DNA from 2 places in the Streptomyces botrytidirepellens genome. Region 2 is predicted to be linked to the other one. Evidence: riboswitches for the same ligand, from Rfam matches in the RefSeq annotation. Region 2 holds a riboswitch; the other holds the start of a gene.

Region 1 (7,404 bases), on a different contig from region 2:
CACCACCCGCAGCCCGGTGCCGGTCGGGGTCACCGTCCGGGAGGTACGCCGCAACAGGCGCACCCCGAGGGCGCGTTCGAGCGAGGCCACCGTGCGGGACACGGCCGCCTGGGAGACTCCGAGCGCGATCGCGGCATCGGTGAAGGTGCCCTCGTCCACGATCGCGACGAGACAGCGCAACTGTCGCAGCTCCACATCCATAACCCAAGCGTATAGGTGTGGCGGTCAACGCATTTTGCGCAACGCTCGCGCGACCGCACGATCGCGGTATGGACGCAGCCCACGCTCCCGCTTCCGCTCCTGCTCCCGCCCAGCCGACCGCCACGTCACACCGCGCCGGTCCGGATCTGCCGGACGCCCCGGGCCGGAAACCGGCCGGGCACCCGCTGGCCGGTGTGCTCATCATGGCCGGCAGCGGCCTGTCCAACCAGACCGGCGCCGCGATCGGCTCCCTCGCCTTTCCCGTGCTCGGAGCCTCCGGTGTCGTCGCGGTACGCCAGTACGTCGCGGCCATCGTCCTGCTGGCCGTCGGCCGCCCCCGCTTGCGGTCCTTCACCAAGCAGCAGTGGTGGCCGGTGCTGCTGCTGGCCCTGGTCTTCGGCGCCATGAACCTGTCCCTGTACAGCGCCATCGACCGCATCGGCCTCGGGCTCGCGGTGACCCTGGAGTTCCTCGGGCCGCTCACCATCGCCCTGTCCGCCTCCCACCGCCGCACGGACGCGTGCTGCGCGCTGGTCGCGCTGGCGGGCGTGGTCACCCTGATGCGTCCTCAGCCCTCCACCGACTACCTGGGCCTCGGCCTCGGGCTGCTGGCCGCCGCCTGCTGGGCGTCGTACATCCTGCTCAACCGCACCGTCGGCCGCCGCGTCCCCGGGGCGCAGGGGTCGGCTGCGGCCGCGGCGGTCTCCGCCGTGCTGTTCCTGCCCGTCGGCATCGCCATCGCCGTGCAGCACCCGCCGACGCCGGGGGCGGCCGGATACGCCATCGCGGCCGGTGTCCTGTCCTCCGCCGTGCCCTACCTCGCCGACCTGTTCACGCTGCGCCGCGTACCCGCTCAGACCTTCGGGCTCTTCATGAGCGTCAACCCGGTCCTCGCCGCCGTCGTCGGATGGGTCCTGCTCGGCCAGGGCCTGGGGTGGACCGAGTGGGCGAGCATCGGCGCCATCGTCGCGGCCAACGCGCTCAGCATCCTCACCTCGCGCGCGTGACCGTTGCCGAACCGCACGCGCCTGACCGTTGCTGAAAGTGCGCCACTTGCCGGTTTTGCGGGGTGCCGCCTACAGTTGCCGCGCCGTGGTGTTCGGGAAGCCGGTGGGAAACCGGAGCGGCCCTCGCCACTGTGAATCGGGGAGTTCTCGTCCCGTTCCGCGGCCGCAGGACCGGGCCGCGGAGCCACTGGCCGCCTCGCGCGGCCGGGAAGGCAGGGGCGGTCGCGTCGACCCGTCAGCCAGGAGACCGGCCGCGGCATCTCACGAAGTGATCCACGAGGTGCTGGAGCGTGACCGCATGACCCTGCCCACCGCATTCGCATGGCGGCGCGAGGACACCGTCCGGACCGCCGGGCTGCTGGCGGTGATCGTCGCCCTGCACGCCGTCGCCTTCGGTCTGCTCTTCCTGGTGGTCACCCCGCACCACTACGAGGTCGGCGCCAAGACGTTCGGCGTCGGCCTCGGGATCACCGCGTACACCCTGGGCATGCGGCACGCCTTCGACGCCGACCACATCGCCGCGATCGACAACACCACCCGCAAGCTGATGGCCGACGGCAAGCGGCCGGTGTCGGTGGGCTTCTGGTTCGCGCTCGGCCACTCCAGCGTCGTGGTGCTGCTGGCCGCGCTGGTCGCCGGCGGTACGCGGCTGGCGGGCACCCTGGTGAACGAGAACTCCGGCACCCACCAGGTCCTCGGGGTCATCGGCACCACCGTGTCGGGGACCTTCCTCTACCTCATCGCCGCGCTCAACCTGGTCGCCCTGCTGGGCATCCTGCGGGTGTTCCGGGCGATGCGCGCCGGGCAGTTCGACGAGTCGGAGCTGGAGGCGCACCTGGACTCGCGCGGCTTCATGAACCGCGTCCTGGGCCGCTTCACGAAGTCCATCACCCGGCCCGGCCAGATGTACCCGCTCGGCTTCCTCTTCGGGCTCGGCTTCGACACCGCCACCGAGGTCACGCTGATGGTGATGGCCGGGAGCGGCGCCGCCGCGGGACTGCCCTGGTACGCCGTCCTGTGTCTGCCGCTGCTGTTCGCCGCCGGGATGAGCCTGTTCGACACCCTCGACGGCACCTTCATGAACTTCGCCTACCAGTGGGCGTTCTCCAACCCCGTCCGCAAGGTGTTCTACAACCTGGCCATCACCGGTCTGTCGATCGCGGTGGCCTTCCTCATCGGCACCATCGAGCTGGTCGGCGTGCTCCACGACAAGCTCGCCCTGCGGGACGCCGTCACCGGCTGGATCTCCGGCCTGAACCTGGACAACGTCGGGTTCATCATCGTCGGCCTGTTCGTCGTGGTGTGGGCCGCGGCGCTGGCCTACTGGCGGATCGCCAAGGTCGAACAGCGCTGGGCCGTCCGCACCGCCCCGGCGGCCGCGGACGCGGACGGCGGCTGACGCCGGGCCCGGGGCCGGGACGCCCGTCCGGGTGACTGTGCCGGGGCGGGCCCTGCATGGCGGCCGCGGAACGGGAACCCGCATGGTGGCGCCCGGACCGTCCGGCAGCGCCGCACCGGGAAGGCGGTACCGCTATGGGTCTGCCCCATGGCCACGCACACGGCACCGTGACGCAGCGGCTGATCGGCGACCACCTCGTGTCCGGCAGCATGCGGCCGGGGGAGGAGATCGCGCTGCGCGTGGACCAGACGCTCACCCAGGACGCCACCGGCACCCTGGTGATGCAGGAGCTGGAGGCGCTGGCGCTGGACCGGGTCCGTACGCAGGTCAGCGTCCAGTACGTCGACCACAACATCCTCCAGGCCGACGAGCGCAACGCCGAGGACCACCTCTTCCTGCGTTCGGGCGCCCGCCGCTTCGGCCTGTGGTTCTCCAAACCCGGCAACGGTGTCTCCCACCCGACGCACATGCAGCACTTCGGCGCCCCCGGCAGAACGCTCGCCGGATCCGACTCGCACACCTGCGCGGGCGGCTCCCTGGGCATGCTGGCGATCGGCACCGGCGGCCTGGAAGTGGCTCTCGCCATGGCCGGACGGCCGCTCCACCTGACCATGCCGGCGATCTGGGGCATCCGGCTGACCGGGGAACTGCCGCCGTGGGTCAGCGCCAAGGACGTGATCCTGGAGATGCTGCGCCGTCACGGGGTGCAGGGCGGCGTCCACCGCGTACTGGAGTACCACGGGCCCGGCCTGGCCTCCCTCACCGCCATGGACCGGCACGTCATCGCGAACATGGGGGCGGAACTCGGCGCCACCACCACCGTCTTCCCCTCCGACGGCGCGGTGCGCGACTTCCTGGCGGGGGTGGGGCGGGGCGAGGACTTCGTGGAGATCGTCGCGGACGAGGACGTCCGTTACGACCTCGACGAGGAGATCGACCTGTCGTCCCTGGAGCCGCTGATCGCACGGCCCACCTCCCCGGGAAACGTCGTGCCGGTCCGGGAGGCCGCCGGGGAGCCCATCGGGCAGGCGGTCCTCGGCTCCTCCGCCAACCCCGGGTTCCGCGACTTCGCCGTACCGGCGGCCATGGTGGCGGGGCGGCAGACGGCGCCCGAGGTGAGCTTCGACATCAACCCGACGTCCCGCGAGATCCTCCAGGACCTGACGCGCTCCGGTGCCACGTTCGACCTGATCGCCGCCGGTGGCCGCATCCACCAGTCGGGCTGTCTCGGCTGCATCGGCATGGGCCAGGCCCCCGCCGCGGGGCGCAATTCGCTGCGTACGTTCCCGCGCAACTTCCCCGGCCGCTCCGGCACCGAGGACGACGCGGTGTGGCTGTGTTCACCGGAGACCGCCACGGCCTCCGCGCTGACCGGCGTCATCACGGACCCGCGCGACTGGGCCGACCGCCTGTCGGCGGTCCCGCCCACCCCGGACGCCCCCGCACCGGCGTCGGTCAACGTCGCCATGCTGGAGCCGCCGCTGCCGCCGGACGAGGCCCGCCGCGTCCAGCTGCGGCGCGGCCCCAACATCTCCGCGCTGCCCGATCTCGATCCGCTGCCGGACACCCTGGAAGGCCCGGTCCTCCTCAAGGCCGGTGACGACGTCTCGACCGACGAGATCTCCCCGGCCGGGGCGAAGGCCCTGCCGTACCGGTCCAACATCCCGAAGCTGGCCGAGTTCACCCTGACCCGGCTGGACCCCGACTACCCCCGGCGCGCCGCGTCGGCCCGGGACGACACCGGACACCTCATCGTGGCCGGGGCGAACTACGGCCAGGGCTCGTCCCGCGAACACGCCGCCATCACCCCGCGCTACCTCGGACTACGGGCGGTCATCGCCAAGTCGTACGCCCGCATCCACTGGCAGAACCTCGCCAACTTCGGCGTCCTCGCCCTCGAATTCGACGACCCCGGCGACTACGAGCGCATCGAGACCGACGACCGGCTGCGCCTGCCCGGTCTGCACGAGGCCCTCGCCAGGACGGACGACCCGACGCTCCGGGTGCGCAACGTCACGCGGGACGAGGAGTACCTGCTGCGCCACCGGCTCTCCCCGCGGCAGTGCGAGGCGGTCCTCGCGGGCGGCATCATCCCGGCCCTGGCCCGCTGACGGGCGCTCGCCCGCTGACCGCCGCTGGCCCGCTGACCGGTCATCACTCATCGGGTCCGGTGCGCATGCATACGGGTCCGGGCGGCGGGTACTCGCCGCCCACGCTGTCCGCGAGTCCCCCGGGGGAACGGGATGGCCAGGCTCTTCCGGTCCAGAATGCGGGCCGGTGGAGCCGCCCCTCGGCGGCACGGCGGCGGTCAGTCGTCGATGCCGCCGCTCTCACACACCTGCCGGGCGATGTCCCGCAGCTTGATGTTGCGCTCCTGGGACACCCGCCGCAGCACGCTGAAGGCGTCGTCCTCGCTGATCTTGAGGCGCTCCATGAGGATGCCCATGGCCTCGCCGATGGTGTGCCGGGTGGAGAGCGCCTGCTGGAGCTGGTCGGCGGTGCGGGCGCTGGAGAACGCGACCGCGGCGTGCGAGGCCAGCAGCCAGCCCGCCGTCTCACTGCCCTTGGTGAAGACGCCCGTACTCCGCGAATAGAGATTCAGCGAACCGAGTTCCTCCTCCCGCGTGTAGAGCAGGAACCCCATCATGCTCCCGATGCCCAGGTCGCGGGCCCGGCGCCCGAACTCGGGCCACCTCTCCTGCGGCGCGGCGAAGTCCTTGATCCGGTGGACGGGCTCGCTGCGGAGCGCGGCGTCGAAACACGGGCCCTCACCGGTCAGCTCCTGCAACTGATCGGAGCGGACCACCAGCCCCTCGGTCGGGGCCAGGGTCTCCACCTTCTGACCGTGGAGGACCAGGATTCCGGCCGCGTCGCACCCCTCGACGATCTCCACGGCACATTCGGTGATCCGCTCCAGCGTCCCGTCCACCGAGTCCTGCGCCAGCAGGTCCCGCGCCATCACGGCCATCTGCTCCGCGAAGCTCTCCCAGTCCATCTCCACCGTCTCTCTCGCCGTCGTCCCCGCAGGGCCATCATGGTCCCTGGAGGGAACGGCGGACCACGTACGGCAGGATGCCGCCGTGGCGCAGGTAGGCGAGTTCCTGCCGGGAGTGGATGCGCAGCCGCAGTTCCGCCGTGGTGTGGCGGTCGTCACCTCCGTGGAGATGCATGATCACCCGGTTGGTCCCGACGCGCAGCTCGCCGAGCCCCTCGAAGGAGAGGTCCTCTTCTCCGGTGAACGCGTGGGCCGAGGCGCTGTCGCCCTCGGCGAACTCCATCGGCAGGACACCCATGCCGATGAGGTTGCTGCGGTGGATGCGCTCGTACGACTCGGCGACGACCGCGCGCACCCCCAGCAGGGCCTGGGCCTTGGCCGCCCAGTCGCGGCTGGAACCGGCGCCGTAGTTGCGGCCCGCGACGACGACCAGGTCGTAGCCCGCGTCGCGATAGGTGGGCGCGGCCTCGTACACCGGCAGGACGCGGGTGCGGTCGGCCGTGTACGTGTGGGCGCCCGCACCGGACCGGGTGCCGGGCAGCTGGTTGGTCACCGCCGGGTTGGTGAAGGCGCCGCGCAGCATGACCTCGTGGTTGCTGCGGCGGGTGGAGTACTGGTTGAGGTCCCGGCGGGCGACCTGGCGTTCGGCCAGCCAGTGGCCCGCCGCGCTGTCGGCGGGGATCCGGCCCGCGGGGGAGATGTGGTCGGTGGTGACGTCGTCGCCGAGGTGCAGCAGCACCTTCGCCCGGCCCAGGGTGACGCGGTCCGGGGCGGTGGCCGCCAGGCCGGTCAGATGCGGCGGGCGGCGGACGTAGGTCGACTCCGGGCTCCAGGGGAAGCGGGTGCTGCCCGGCGCCTCGACGCCGCGCCAGGCGTCGGTGCCGTGGTGGAGGCGGGCGGCGTTCTCCCGGAACAGCTCGGGGCGGGGCGACGGAGGGGCCTCGCTGGGTACCGCCCTCGTCGGCGACATCATGGCCAACCGGGCGGAGGCCAACGGGTGGGCGGGTCTCGTCCTGTACGGAGCCATCCGCGACAGCGTGGCCCTCGCCGGTATACGGGTCGGTGTCCAGGCCCTCGGCGCCATCCCGTGCAAGAGCGGAAAGGCCGGGCGGGGCGCGGTCGACGTGCCGGTGTCCTTCGGCGGTGTCACCTTCACCCCCGGCGACATCCTCCACGCCGACCAGGACGGAGTCGTGCTGCTGCCCACGAGCTGACCGGGTGTCGCGAGGTGCCGTGAGCGCCCTCCGGCGTGCGACACTCACCGGGTGAGCTGGTCACCGGACCACGAGGCGCTGCGCGGACGGGTCGCCGTCGTCGCGGGGGCGACGCGTGGCGCGGGCCGCGGCATCGCCACCGCGCTGGGCGAGGCCGGTGCCACCGTCATCTGTACGGGCCGCAGCAGCGTCACGGGCTCGGGCGGATCGGACTACGACCGGCCCGAGACGATCGAGGAGACGGCCGAACACGTCACCCGGCTCGGCGGCACCGGAATCGCCGTACAGACCGACCACCTCGACCCCGAGCAGGTCCGGCGCCTGGCGCGGCGCATCCGCCACGACCACGGCGGCATCGACGTGCTGGTCAACGACATCTGGGGCGCCGAACGGCTCAAGGGCAGGCCCGCGGACTGGAACACCCCCGTCTGGGAGCACGATCTCGACGCCGGTCTGCGCATCCTCCGGCTCGGCCTCGACACCCACCTGATCACCTCGCACCATCTGCTGCCGCTCCTGATCGGGAAGCCGGGCGGACTGCTCGTCGAGATGACCGACGGCACCGCCGCGTACAACGCCGGGCGCTAC
Region 2 (7,404 bases):
CGGGGTGACGGTGGCTGTAGAGCGCGCCGGAGGGGTCGGCGATCAGGTCGCGGGTGACGCCCTTGAGGACGTACGTGGTGCCGAGGATGCCCACGAACTGCCCGGGTCGCACGGCCCCGGTGGCGAGTTGTCCGGCGCAGCCGTCGGTCATGCCGAGACGGACCGCGCACCCGGTCGGCAGCCCGGTCTCCGCCGCGGCGTCCGCGCACACCGTGCCGATGGGCGTGGCCGGTGCCCGGACGGACGGCAGCCACCGGGCCGGTACGCCGAGCGCGTCGAACACCTCGCCCGGCCACTCCCCGGCGCGCGCGTCGTAGCCGCTCTTGAGCGCGTGCGACCAGTCGGTGGCGACGGGCCCGCCGGTGAGCCGCCACCCGACGAGGTCGGGGGTGTGGAGCACGTGCCGGGCGGCCTCATGGGCTGCATGCCGGTTCCCGTGGGCCCGGTGCCCAAGGGCATCCGCATGCCCCTCCGCGCCCGACAGCCAGGCGATGCGGCCGAGGGCGGCGGTCGGGGCGACCGACAGGCCGAGGGCCTGCCAGCGCGGGGCGCCCGCCTCCTGGGCGCGGGCGTTGAGCCCGGCGGCGCGGCGGTCGTCGTACATCAGGGCGGGACCGAGGGGTTCGCCCCGGCCGTCCGCGAGGACGAGCGTGCCGGAGGTGGCGGCGACGGCCACCGCCACGACCTCCCCGCCGCCCGCCGGAAGGGCCACGGTGGCCTGACGCAGGGCCGCCGCGACGGCGGGCCACCAGGCCGTGGCGTCCTGTTCGCTGCGGCCGCCCGCGCCCCGGCGCGGGGGCGGGAGTTCCGCACTGCCCCGCGCCCGTACGCGACCGTGCGCGTCGACGCACACCACCCGCACGGCCGCCGTGGCGATGTCGATCCCCGCGACGACCTCGGCCCGGTCGGACATCACAGATCACGCCCCTCACACGTGGAGTTAAGTTAACACTGGCGATGTTAAGAAGGGCCGGGGGCGATCCTCACGTCCGTACGCTCCCGCCACTCCCCCACCAGCCGGGCGTCCGCCGCGCCGTCCACCACCAGATGGTCGAAGTCGGCCAGCGGGCACAGCCGGTGCAGCGCCGTGCGCCGCGTCTTGGACGCGTCCATCAGCAGCGCCGTGCGGGCCGCGGCGGCGAGCATGGCGCGCTTGACCAGCACCACGTCCTGCTCCTGGTGGTACGTGGTCGCCGCGTCCATGGCCGAGGTGCTGACCAGCGCCAGGTCCACCGAGACGGCCGCGATCGCCTCGGCACACGGCACGCCGAGGAAGGAGTCATGGGTGTGCGAGTACTGCCCGCCGAGCCCGATCAGCCGGATCCGGGGCACCCCGGCGAAGACCTCGATCACCCGCCGGGCGTTGGTCACCACGGTCAGCGGGGCGGACTCCACCAGCAACGGGGCGAGCGCGAGGACGGTCGTGGAGTCGTCCAGCATCACCGACATCCCGGGCTCGACCAGCTCCGCGGCGGTGGCGGCCACCGCCTCCTTCTCGGCCCGGTGGGCGCCCATCCGGTAGGCGAGGCTGGACTCGAAGACCGACGAGGGCAGGGCCGAGACCCCGCCCCGGAACTTGCGCAGCACCCCGAGCCGGGCCAACTCGTCCAGGTCCCGGTGCACGGTCATCAGGCTGACGCCGGTGAGGTCGGCCAGCTCCGCCGCGGTGGCGGTGGAGTGGGCGAGGACGTATTCGGTGATGGTCTGTCTGCGGGCGTCCTGGGAGCGGACCGTGGTCATGGGCGGGTTCCTCCCGTAGCGCCGTCGGCGGGCCCGGCGTCGGCAGGCGCGTTCGCGGTGGGCACGGTGCCGGTAGGCGCGTTCGCGGTGGGCACGGTGTCGGCAGGCGCGTTCGCGGTGGGCACGGTGTCGGTGGGGACGTTCAGGGAGCGCAGCGCCGTGCGGTCGCCGTCGACGCCGATCTCGGTCACCGCCGCGTTGTCCAGCCGGGGGAAGACCGTGCGGTAGCGGCCGACGGGGATGCCGAGCAGGGTGCACAGCGCGGTCCGCAGCAGGCTGTTGTGCGCCACGACGAGCACCGTGCGGTCCGGGTGCGCGGCGGCAAGCCGGCGCAGGGCGGCGACGGCGCGGGCCGCGGCCTCGCCGGGGCGCTCCGAGCCGGGGAAGGCGCCGGTCTCGGGGTCGTCGCGGAACGCCCGGACGGCCGCCGGATCCTCCGCCTCCATCTCGGCGAGGGTGCGGCCCTCGCCCCAGCCGAAGTCCATCTCGCGCAGGTCCTCGACCACTTCGGGGACCAGGGCCAGCGCGGTGGCGGCCGGTTCGGCGGTGTGCCGCGCCCGGCTCAGCGGGGAGCACGCCACCGCGTCGATCCCACGGCCCCGCGCCCAGTGGGCGAGGGCCCGCGCCTGCCGGTGGCCGCGCTCGGTCAGCGCGATGTCCGAGGTTCCGGCGTACCGGTTCTCCGCGTGCCACACGGTCTCCCCGTGGCGTACGAGCAGCAGTCGGGCGGTCATCCGGGTTCTCCCCTGCGTCAACCATGGCCTGAGCCATTGCCTGATCACGTCTCCGGTGTTAAATCTAGCATCGCTCATGTGATGGAGCGCCGAGGTTCCGGAGGGAAGCAGGGCATGCGCATGATCATCGGAGTGGATGTCGGCACTTCCGTCACCAAGGCCGTGGCCTTCGGCCGCGACGGGGTCGCGCGCGCCTCCGCGGCCCGCCCCAGCCGACTGGACCGCCTGCCCGGCGGCCGGGTCGAACAGGACCTGGAGGACGTGCTGCGCACCGTCGCCGAGGTGGTGCGCGAGGTGGCCGCGGCGCTCCCCGGCCCGCCCGCCGCGCTCGCGCTCACCGGCCAGGGCGACGGGCTGTGGCTGCGCGACGAGACGGGCCGGGCGGTGCGCCCGCCGATCTCCTGGCTGGACGGCCGGGGCGGCGGGACCATCGGCCGCTGGCGCGCCGACGGCACGCTCGAAGCCCTCTACGCGCTCACCGGCTCCGGGCTGTTCCCGGGCTGCCACGCCCCGCTGCTGCACTGGCTGGCCGAGCACGAGCCGGAGTCGCTGGAGCGGGCGGCGGTCGCGGGCTACTGCGTGGACGCGGTGGCCCAGCGGCTGACCGGCGCCATCACCGTGGACGCCTCCGACGCGTCGCTGCCGTTCCTCGACGTCACCACCCGTACGTATGTGCCGGACGCCCTGGAACGCTGCGGACTGTCCGGCCACGCCCGGCTGCTGCCGAGCCCCGCCGCGCCCGGCACCGTCCTCGCGCTGGACGACGAAGGGGCCCAACTGACCGGGCTGCCGCCCGGACTGCCCGTGGTCTCCGGTCCGTACGACCTCCCGGCGTGCGCCATCGGCAGCGGGGTGCGGGACGTGGGCGACGGGCTGCTCATCGTCGGCACCACGCTGGCCTGCCAGGTGCTCACCGACCGCGCGGCGGTGGACGCTTCGGCCGATCCGGCCGGAATGTGGCTGTGCACCCCCGACCCGGAGCGCTGGCTGCGCGCGATGCCCGCGATGGTCGGCACGGCCGCCCTGGAGTGGGTGCTCGATCTCACAGGGACGACCACCGCCGAGCTGGACGCCCTGCTCGACGGGAGTCCGCCGGGCGCGAACGGCGTGACCGCGCTGCCCTTCCTGTCCGGCGCCGGGGAGCGCGCCCCGTTCGTGGAGCCCGCCGCCCAGGGGCGGTTGGACGGTCTCACCCTCGCCACCACCCGCGCGGACACCGTACGGGCCGTGTGCGAGGCCATCGCCTACGCGGCCCGCCACTGCCTGGAGGCCGCCGGGCTCTCGGGGCGGCTCGCGCTGTGCGGCGGAGGGGTGCGTTCCGCCGCCTGGACGGAGATTTTCGCGAACGTCATCGGCCGCCCGGTGGTCATTCCGGACGAGCCGGAGGTCGGCGCGCGGGGCGCGGTCGCGGTCGCGTGGCGGTCGCTCGGCGACCCCGTGGACGCGTCCCGGTGGCGCTCCGCGTCCCGTACGGTCGAGCCGCGGAGCGAGCTTCGCGGCGCGTACGAGGACGGTTACGCGGGCTACCGCGACCGCCTCGCCCGTGCCCTGGAGGAATGGCGGACGAGCGGTCCGGGAAGCTAGTTTTCCCTGGGATTCCGGCGCGGCCAAAGCCCGACGCGACTAGCACATCCATACGAATCCACCCAGCTGACGACACAACATCTGGGGGCGCGTGCGCAGCACGACACAAGATGTATGCTCGTTTCCGCTGTCGCCGCAGGGGAATCCGGCGCGAATCCGGAACTGTCCCGCAACGGTGTACGTGTGCGCTTTTGCGTACCCGTGAGTCCGATGACCTGCCGACGGCCGTCTGCATACGTCCGGGCCTCGCGGGTTGGGCCGATGGACGCTGCGTGGTGTGCCGTAAAGCGGAATCGGCATGCCCGTGAGCGGCCATCGCGCACTGCCCTCGCAGGCCCCCAGCCGAGCGAGGGAGAACACTTCAGTGACCATCGCGCCCGCCGACCCGGTTTCAGAGGCAGCGGAGACTCCGGCAGCGGCCGACGCGCCCGGGACCGCCTTGTTGCGGACCCTCACCGGGCTCACCGCCGATCTGCCCGCCACCGACCCCGGCAAGGTCGCGGCCGCCGCCCTGCGCGGCCGCCATCCCGGTTCGGACGAGGCGGAGTTGCGCTCCCTGGCGACCGAGGCGGCGGCCGGACTCATCGGCGAGGAGCCGGAGTACTCCAAGCTCGCCGCGCGGCTGCTGACCCGCGCGATCGCCGAGGAGGCGGCCGGGCAGGGCGCGGACTCCTTCTCCGCGTCCGTCGCCGTGGGCCACCGCGAGGGCCTGATCGCCGACTCCACCGCCGAGTTCGTGACCGCCCACGCCGCCCGGCTGGACGCGCTGGTCGACCGGGCGCTGGCCGACGGCGCCGACGACCGCTTCGGCTACTTCGGGCTGCGCACCCTGCACAGCCGCTATCTGCTCCGCCACCCCATCACCCGTCAGGTGATCGAGACCCCGCAGCACTTCCTGCTGCGAGTGGCCTGCGGGCTCGCCGAGGACCGATCCGAGCGGGCGCTGGACGACGTCGCCGAGCTGTACCGGATGACCAGCACGCTGTCGTACCTGCCCAGCTCCCCCACGCTGTTCAACTCCGGCACCCGGCACCCGCAGATGTCCTCCTGCTATCTGCTGGACTCGCCGCTGGACGAGCTGGACTCGATCTACAACCGCTACCACCAGGTCGCGCGCTTGTCGAAGCACGCGGGCGGCATCGGTCTGTCGTACTCCCGCATCCGCGCCCGCGGTTCGCTGATCCGCGGCACCAACGGGCACTCCAACGGCATCGTGCCGTTCCTGCGCACGCTCGACGCCTCGGTGGCGGCCGTCAACCAGGGCGGCCGGCGCAAGGGCGCGGCCTGCGTCTACCTGGAGACCTGGCACGCGGACATCGAGGAGTTCCTGGAGCTGCGGGACAACACGGGCGAAGAGGCCCGCCGCACCCACAACCTCAACATCGCGCACTGGATCCCGGACGAGTTCATGCGCCGGGTCGAGGCGGACGGCGACTGGTCGCTGTTCTCGCCCGTGGACGCGCCCGAACTGGTCGACCTGTGGGGCGAGGAGTTCGACGCCGCGTACCGCAAGGCCGAGGCCGAGGGCCGGGCGCTCAAGCAGGTCCCGGCGCGCCAGCTGTACTCCCGGATGATGCGCACCCTCGCGCAGACCGGCAACGGCTGGATGACGTTCAAGGACGCCGCCAACCGCACCGCCAACCAGACCGCCGAGCCGGGCCGGGTCGTCCACTCCTCCAACCTGTGCACCGAGATCCTGGAGGTCACCGACGACGGCGAGACCGCCGTCTGCAACCTCGGCTCGGTCAACCTGGCCGCGCACCTGGGTGAGGACGGTGAGATGGACTGGGAGCGGCTGGACCGCACCGTCCGCACCGCCGTGACCTTCCTCGACCGCGTGGTGGACATCAACTTCTACCCCACGGAAGAGGCCGGGGCGTCCAACTCCCGCTGGCGGCCGGTGGGGCTCGGCCTGATGGGCCTCCAGGACGTCTTCTTCCGGCTGCGGCTGCCGTTCGACTCGCCCGAGGCGCAGGCGCTCTCCACCCGGATCTCCGAGCGCATCATGCTCGCCGCGTACGAGGCGTCCTGCGACCTCGCCGAGCGCCACGGCCCGCACCCGGCCTGGGCCGAGACCCGCACCGCGCGCGGCGTGCTCCACCCGGACCACTACACCGGCGCGCAGGCCGCCTGGCCCGAGCGCTGGGAGGCGCTGCGCACCCGAATGGCGACCACCGGCATGCGGAACTCGCTGCTGCTGGCGATCGCGCCGACCGCCACCATCGCCTCCATCGCGGGCGTGTACGAGTGCATCGAGCCGCAGGTCTCCAACCTCTTCAAGCGCGAAACGCTCAGCGGTGAGTTCCTCCAGGTCAACAACTACCTGGTGAACGACCTGAAGAAGCTCGGCGTGTGGGACACCCAGACCCGTGACGCGCTGCGCGAGGCCAACGGCTCGGTCCAGGACCTCTCCTGGGTTCCCCAGGACGTACGCGACCTCTACCGCACCGCGTGGGAGATCCCGCAGCGCGCCCTGATCGACATGGCGGCGGCCCGCACCCCGTACCTCGACCAGAGCCAGTCGCTGAACCTCTTCATGGCGGCGCCGACCATCGGCAAGCTCAGCTCGATGTACGCGTACGCCTGGAAGCGCGGCATCAAGACCACCTACTACCTGCGCTCCCGCCCGGCGACCCGGATCGCCCAGAGCGCCCGCGGTGGCGCCGCCACGGCCACCGTCCCCGCCCCCGTCCCCGCCCAGCAGACGCCCGCCGAGGCCGACGCGGTCGCCTGCTCCCTGGAAAACCCCGAGTCCTGCGAGGCCTGCCAGTAATGCCCACCGCATCCGAGATGACCACCGCGAACACCGCGACGGATCACGCCAAGAATCTGCTCGACCCCGGCTTCGAGCTGACCCTGCGGCCGATGCGGTACCCGCAGTTCTACGACCGCTACCGGGACGCGATCAAGAACACCTGGACCGTGGAAGAGGTCGACCTCCACTCGGACGTCGCCGACCTCGCCAAGCTGTCCCCCGGTGAGCAGCACATGATCAGCCGACTGGTGGCGTTCTTCGCGACCGGCGACTCGATCGTGTCCAACAACCTGGTGCTGACGCTCTACAAGCACATCAACTCCCCCGAGGCGCGGCTGTACCTGTCGCGGCAGCTCTTCGAGGAGGCCGTGCACGTCCAGTTCTACCTGACCCTGCTGGACACCTACCTGCCCGACCCGGACGACCGGGCGGCGTCCTTCGCGGCGGTCGAGAACATCCCCTCCATCCGGGAGAAGGCGGAATTCTGCTTCCGCTGGATGGACTCGGTGGAGAAGATCGACCGCCTGGAGTCCAAGGCCGACCGCCGCCGCTTCCTGCTCAACCTGATCTGCTTCGCGGCGTGCATCGAGG

Evidence for each region. Region 2 has a riboswitch for cobalamin ahead of EEJ42_RS46790 (ribonucleoside-diphosphate reductase subunit alpha). Riboswitches for the same ligand answer to the same signal wherever they lie in the genome.
Region 1: it holds a riboswitch for cobalamin, as region 2 does, so the genes downstream of both, nicT (Nickel transporter NicT) here and EEJ42_RS46790 (ribonucleoside-diphosphate reductase subunit alpha) in region 2, are expected to answer to the same signal.

What each region holds. Positions count from the first base shown of each region.
Region 1 covers NZ_RIBZ01000883.1:31,853-39,256, reverse strand. The annotation lists gene EEJ42_RS49465 (LysR family transcriptional regulator) at 1-201, opposite strand, end outside; gene EEJ42_RS49460 (EamA family transporter) at 270-1,208, shown strand; cobalamin riboswitch at 1,278-1,478, shown strand; gene nicT (Nickel transporter NicT) at 1,507-2,607, shown strand; gene EEJ42_RS49450 (aconitate hydratase) at 2,742-4,718, shown strand; gene EEJ42_RS49445 (GAF and ANTAR domain-containing protein) at 4,916-5,602, opposite strand; gene EEJ42_RS49440 (hypothetical protein) at 5,640-6,572, opposite strand; gene EEJ42_RS49435 (RraA family protein) at 6,574-6,816, shown strand; gene EEJ42_RS49430 (SDR family oxidoreductase) at 6,868-7,404, shown strand, end outside.
Region 2 covers NZ_RIBZ01000867.1:5,867-13,270, reverse strand. The annotation lists gene EEJ42_RS46810 (FGGY-family carbohydrate kinase) at 1-913, opposite strand, end outside; gene EEJ42_RS46805 (DeoR/GlpR family DNA-binding transcription regulator) at 961-1,740, opposite strand; gene EEJ42_RS46800 (histidine phosphatase family protein) at 1,737-2,474, opposite strand; gene EEJ42_RS46795 (FGGY-family carbohydrate kinase) at 2,589-4,058, shown strand; cobalamin riboswitch at 4,173-4,295, shown strand; gene EEJ42_RS46790 (ribonucleoside-diphosphate reductase subunit alpha) at 4,423-6,831, shown strand; gene EEJ42_RS46785 (ribonucleotide-diphosphate reductase subunit beta) at 6,849-7,404, shown strand, end outside.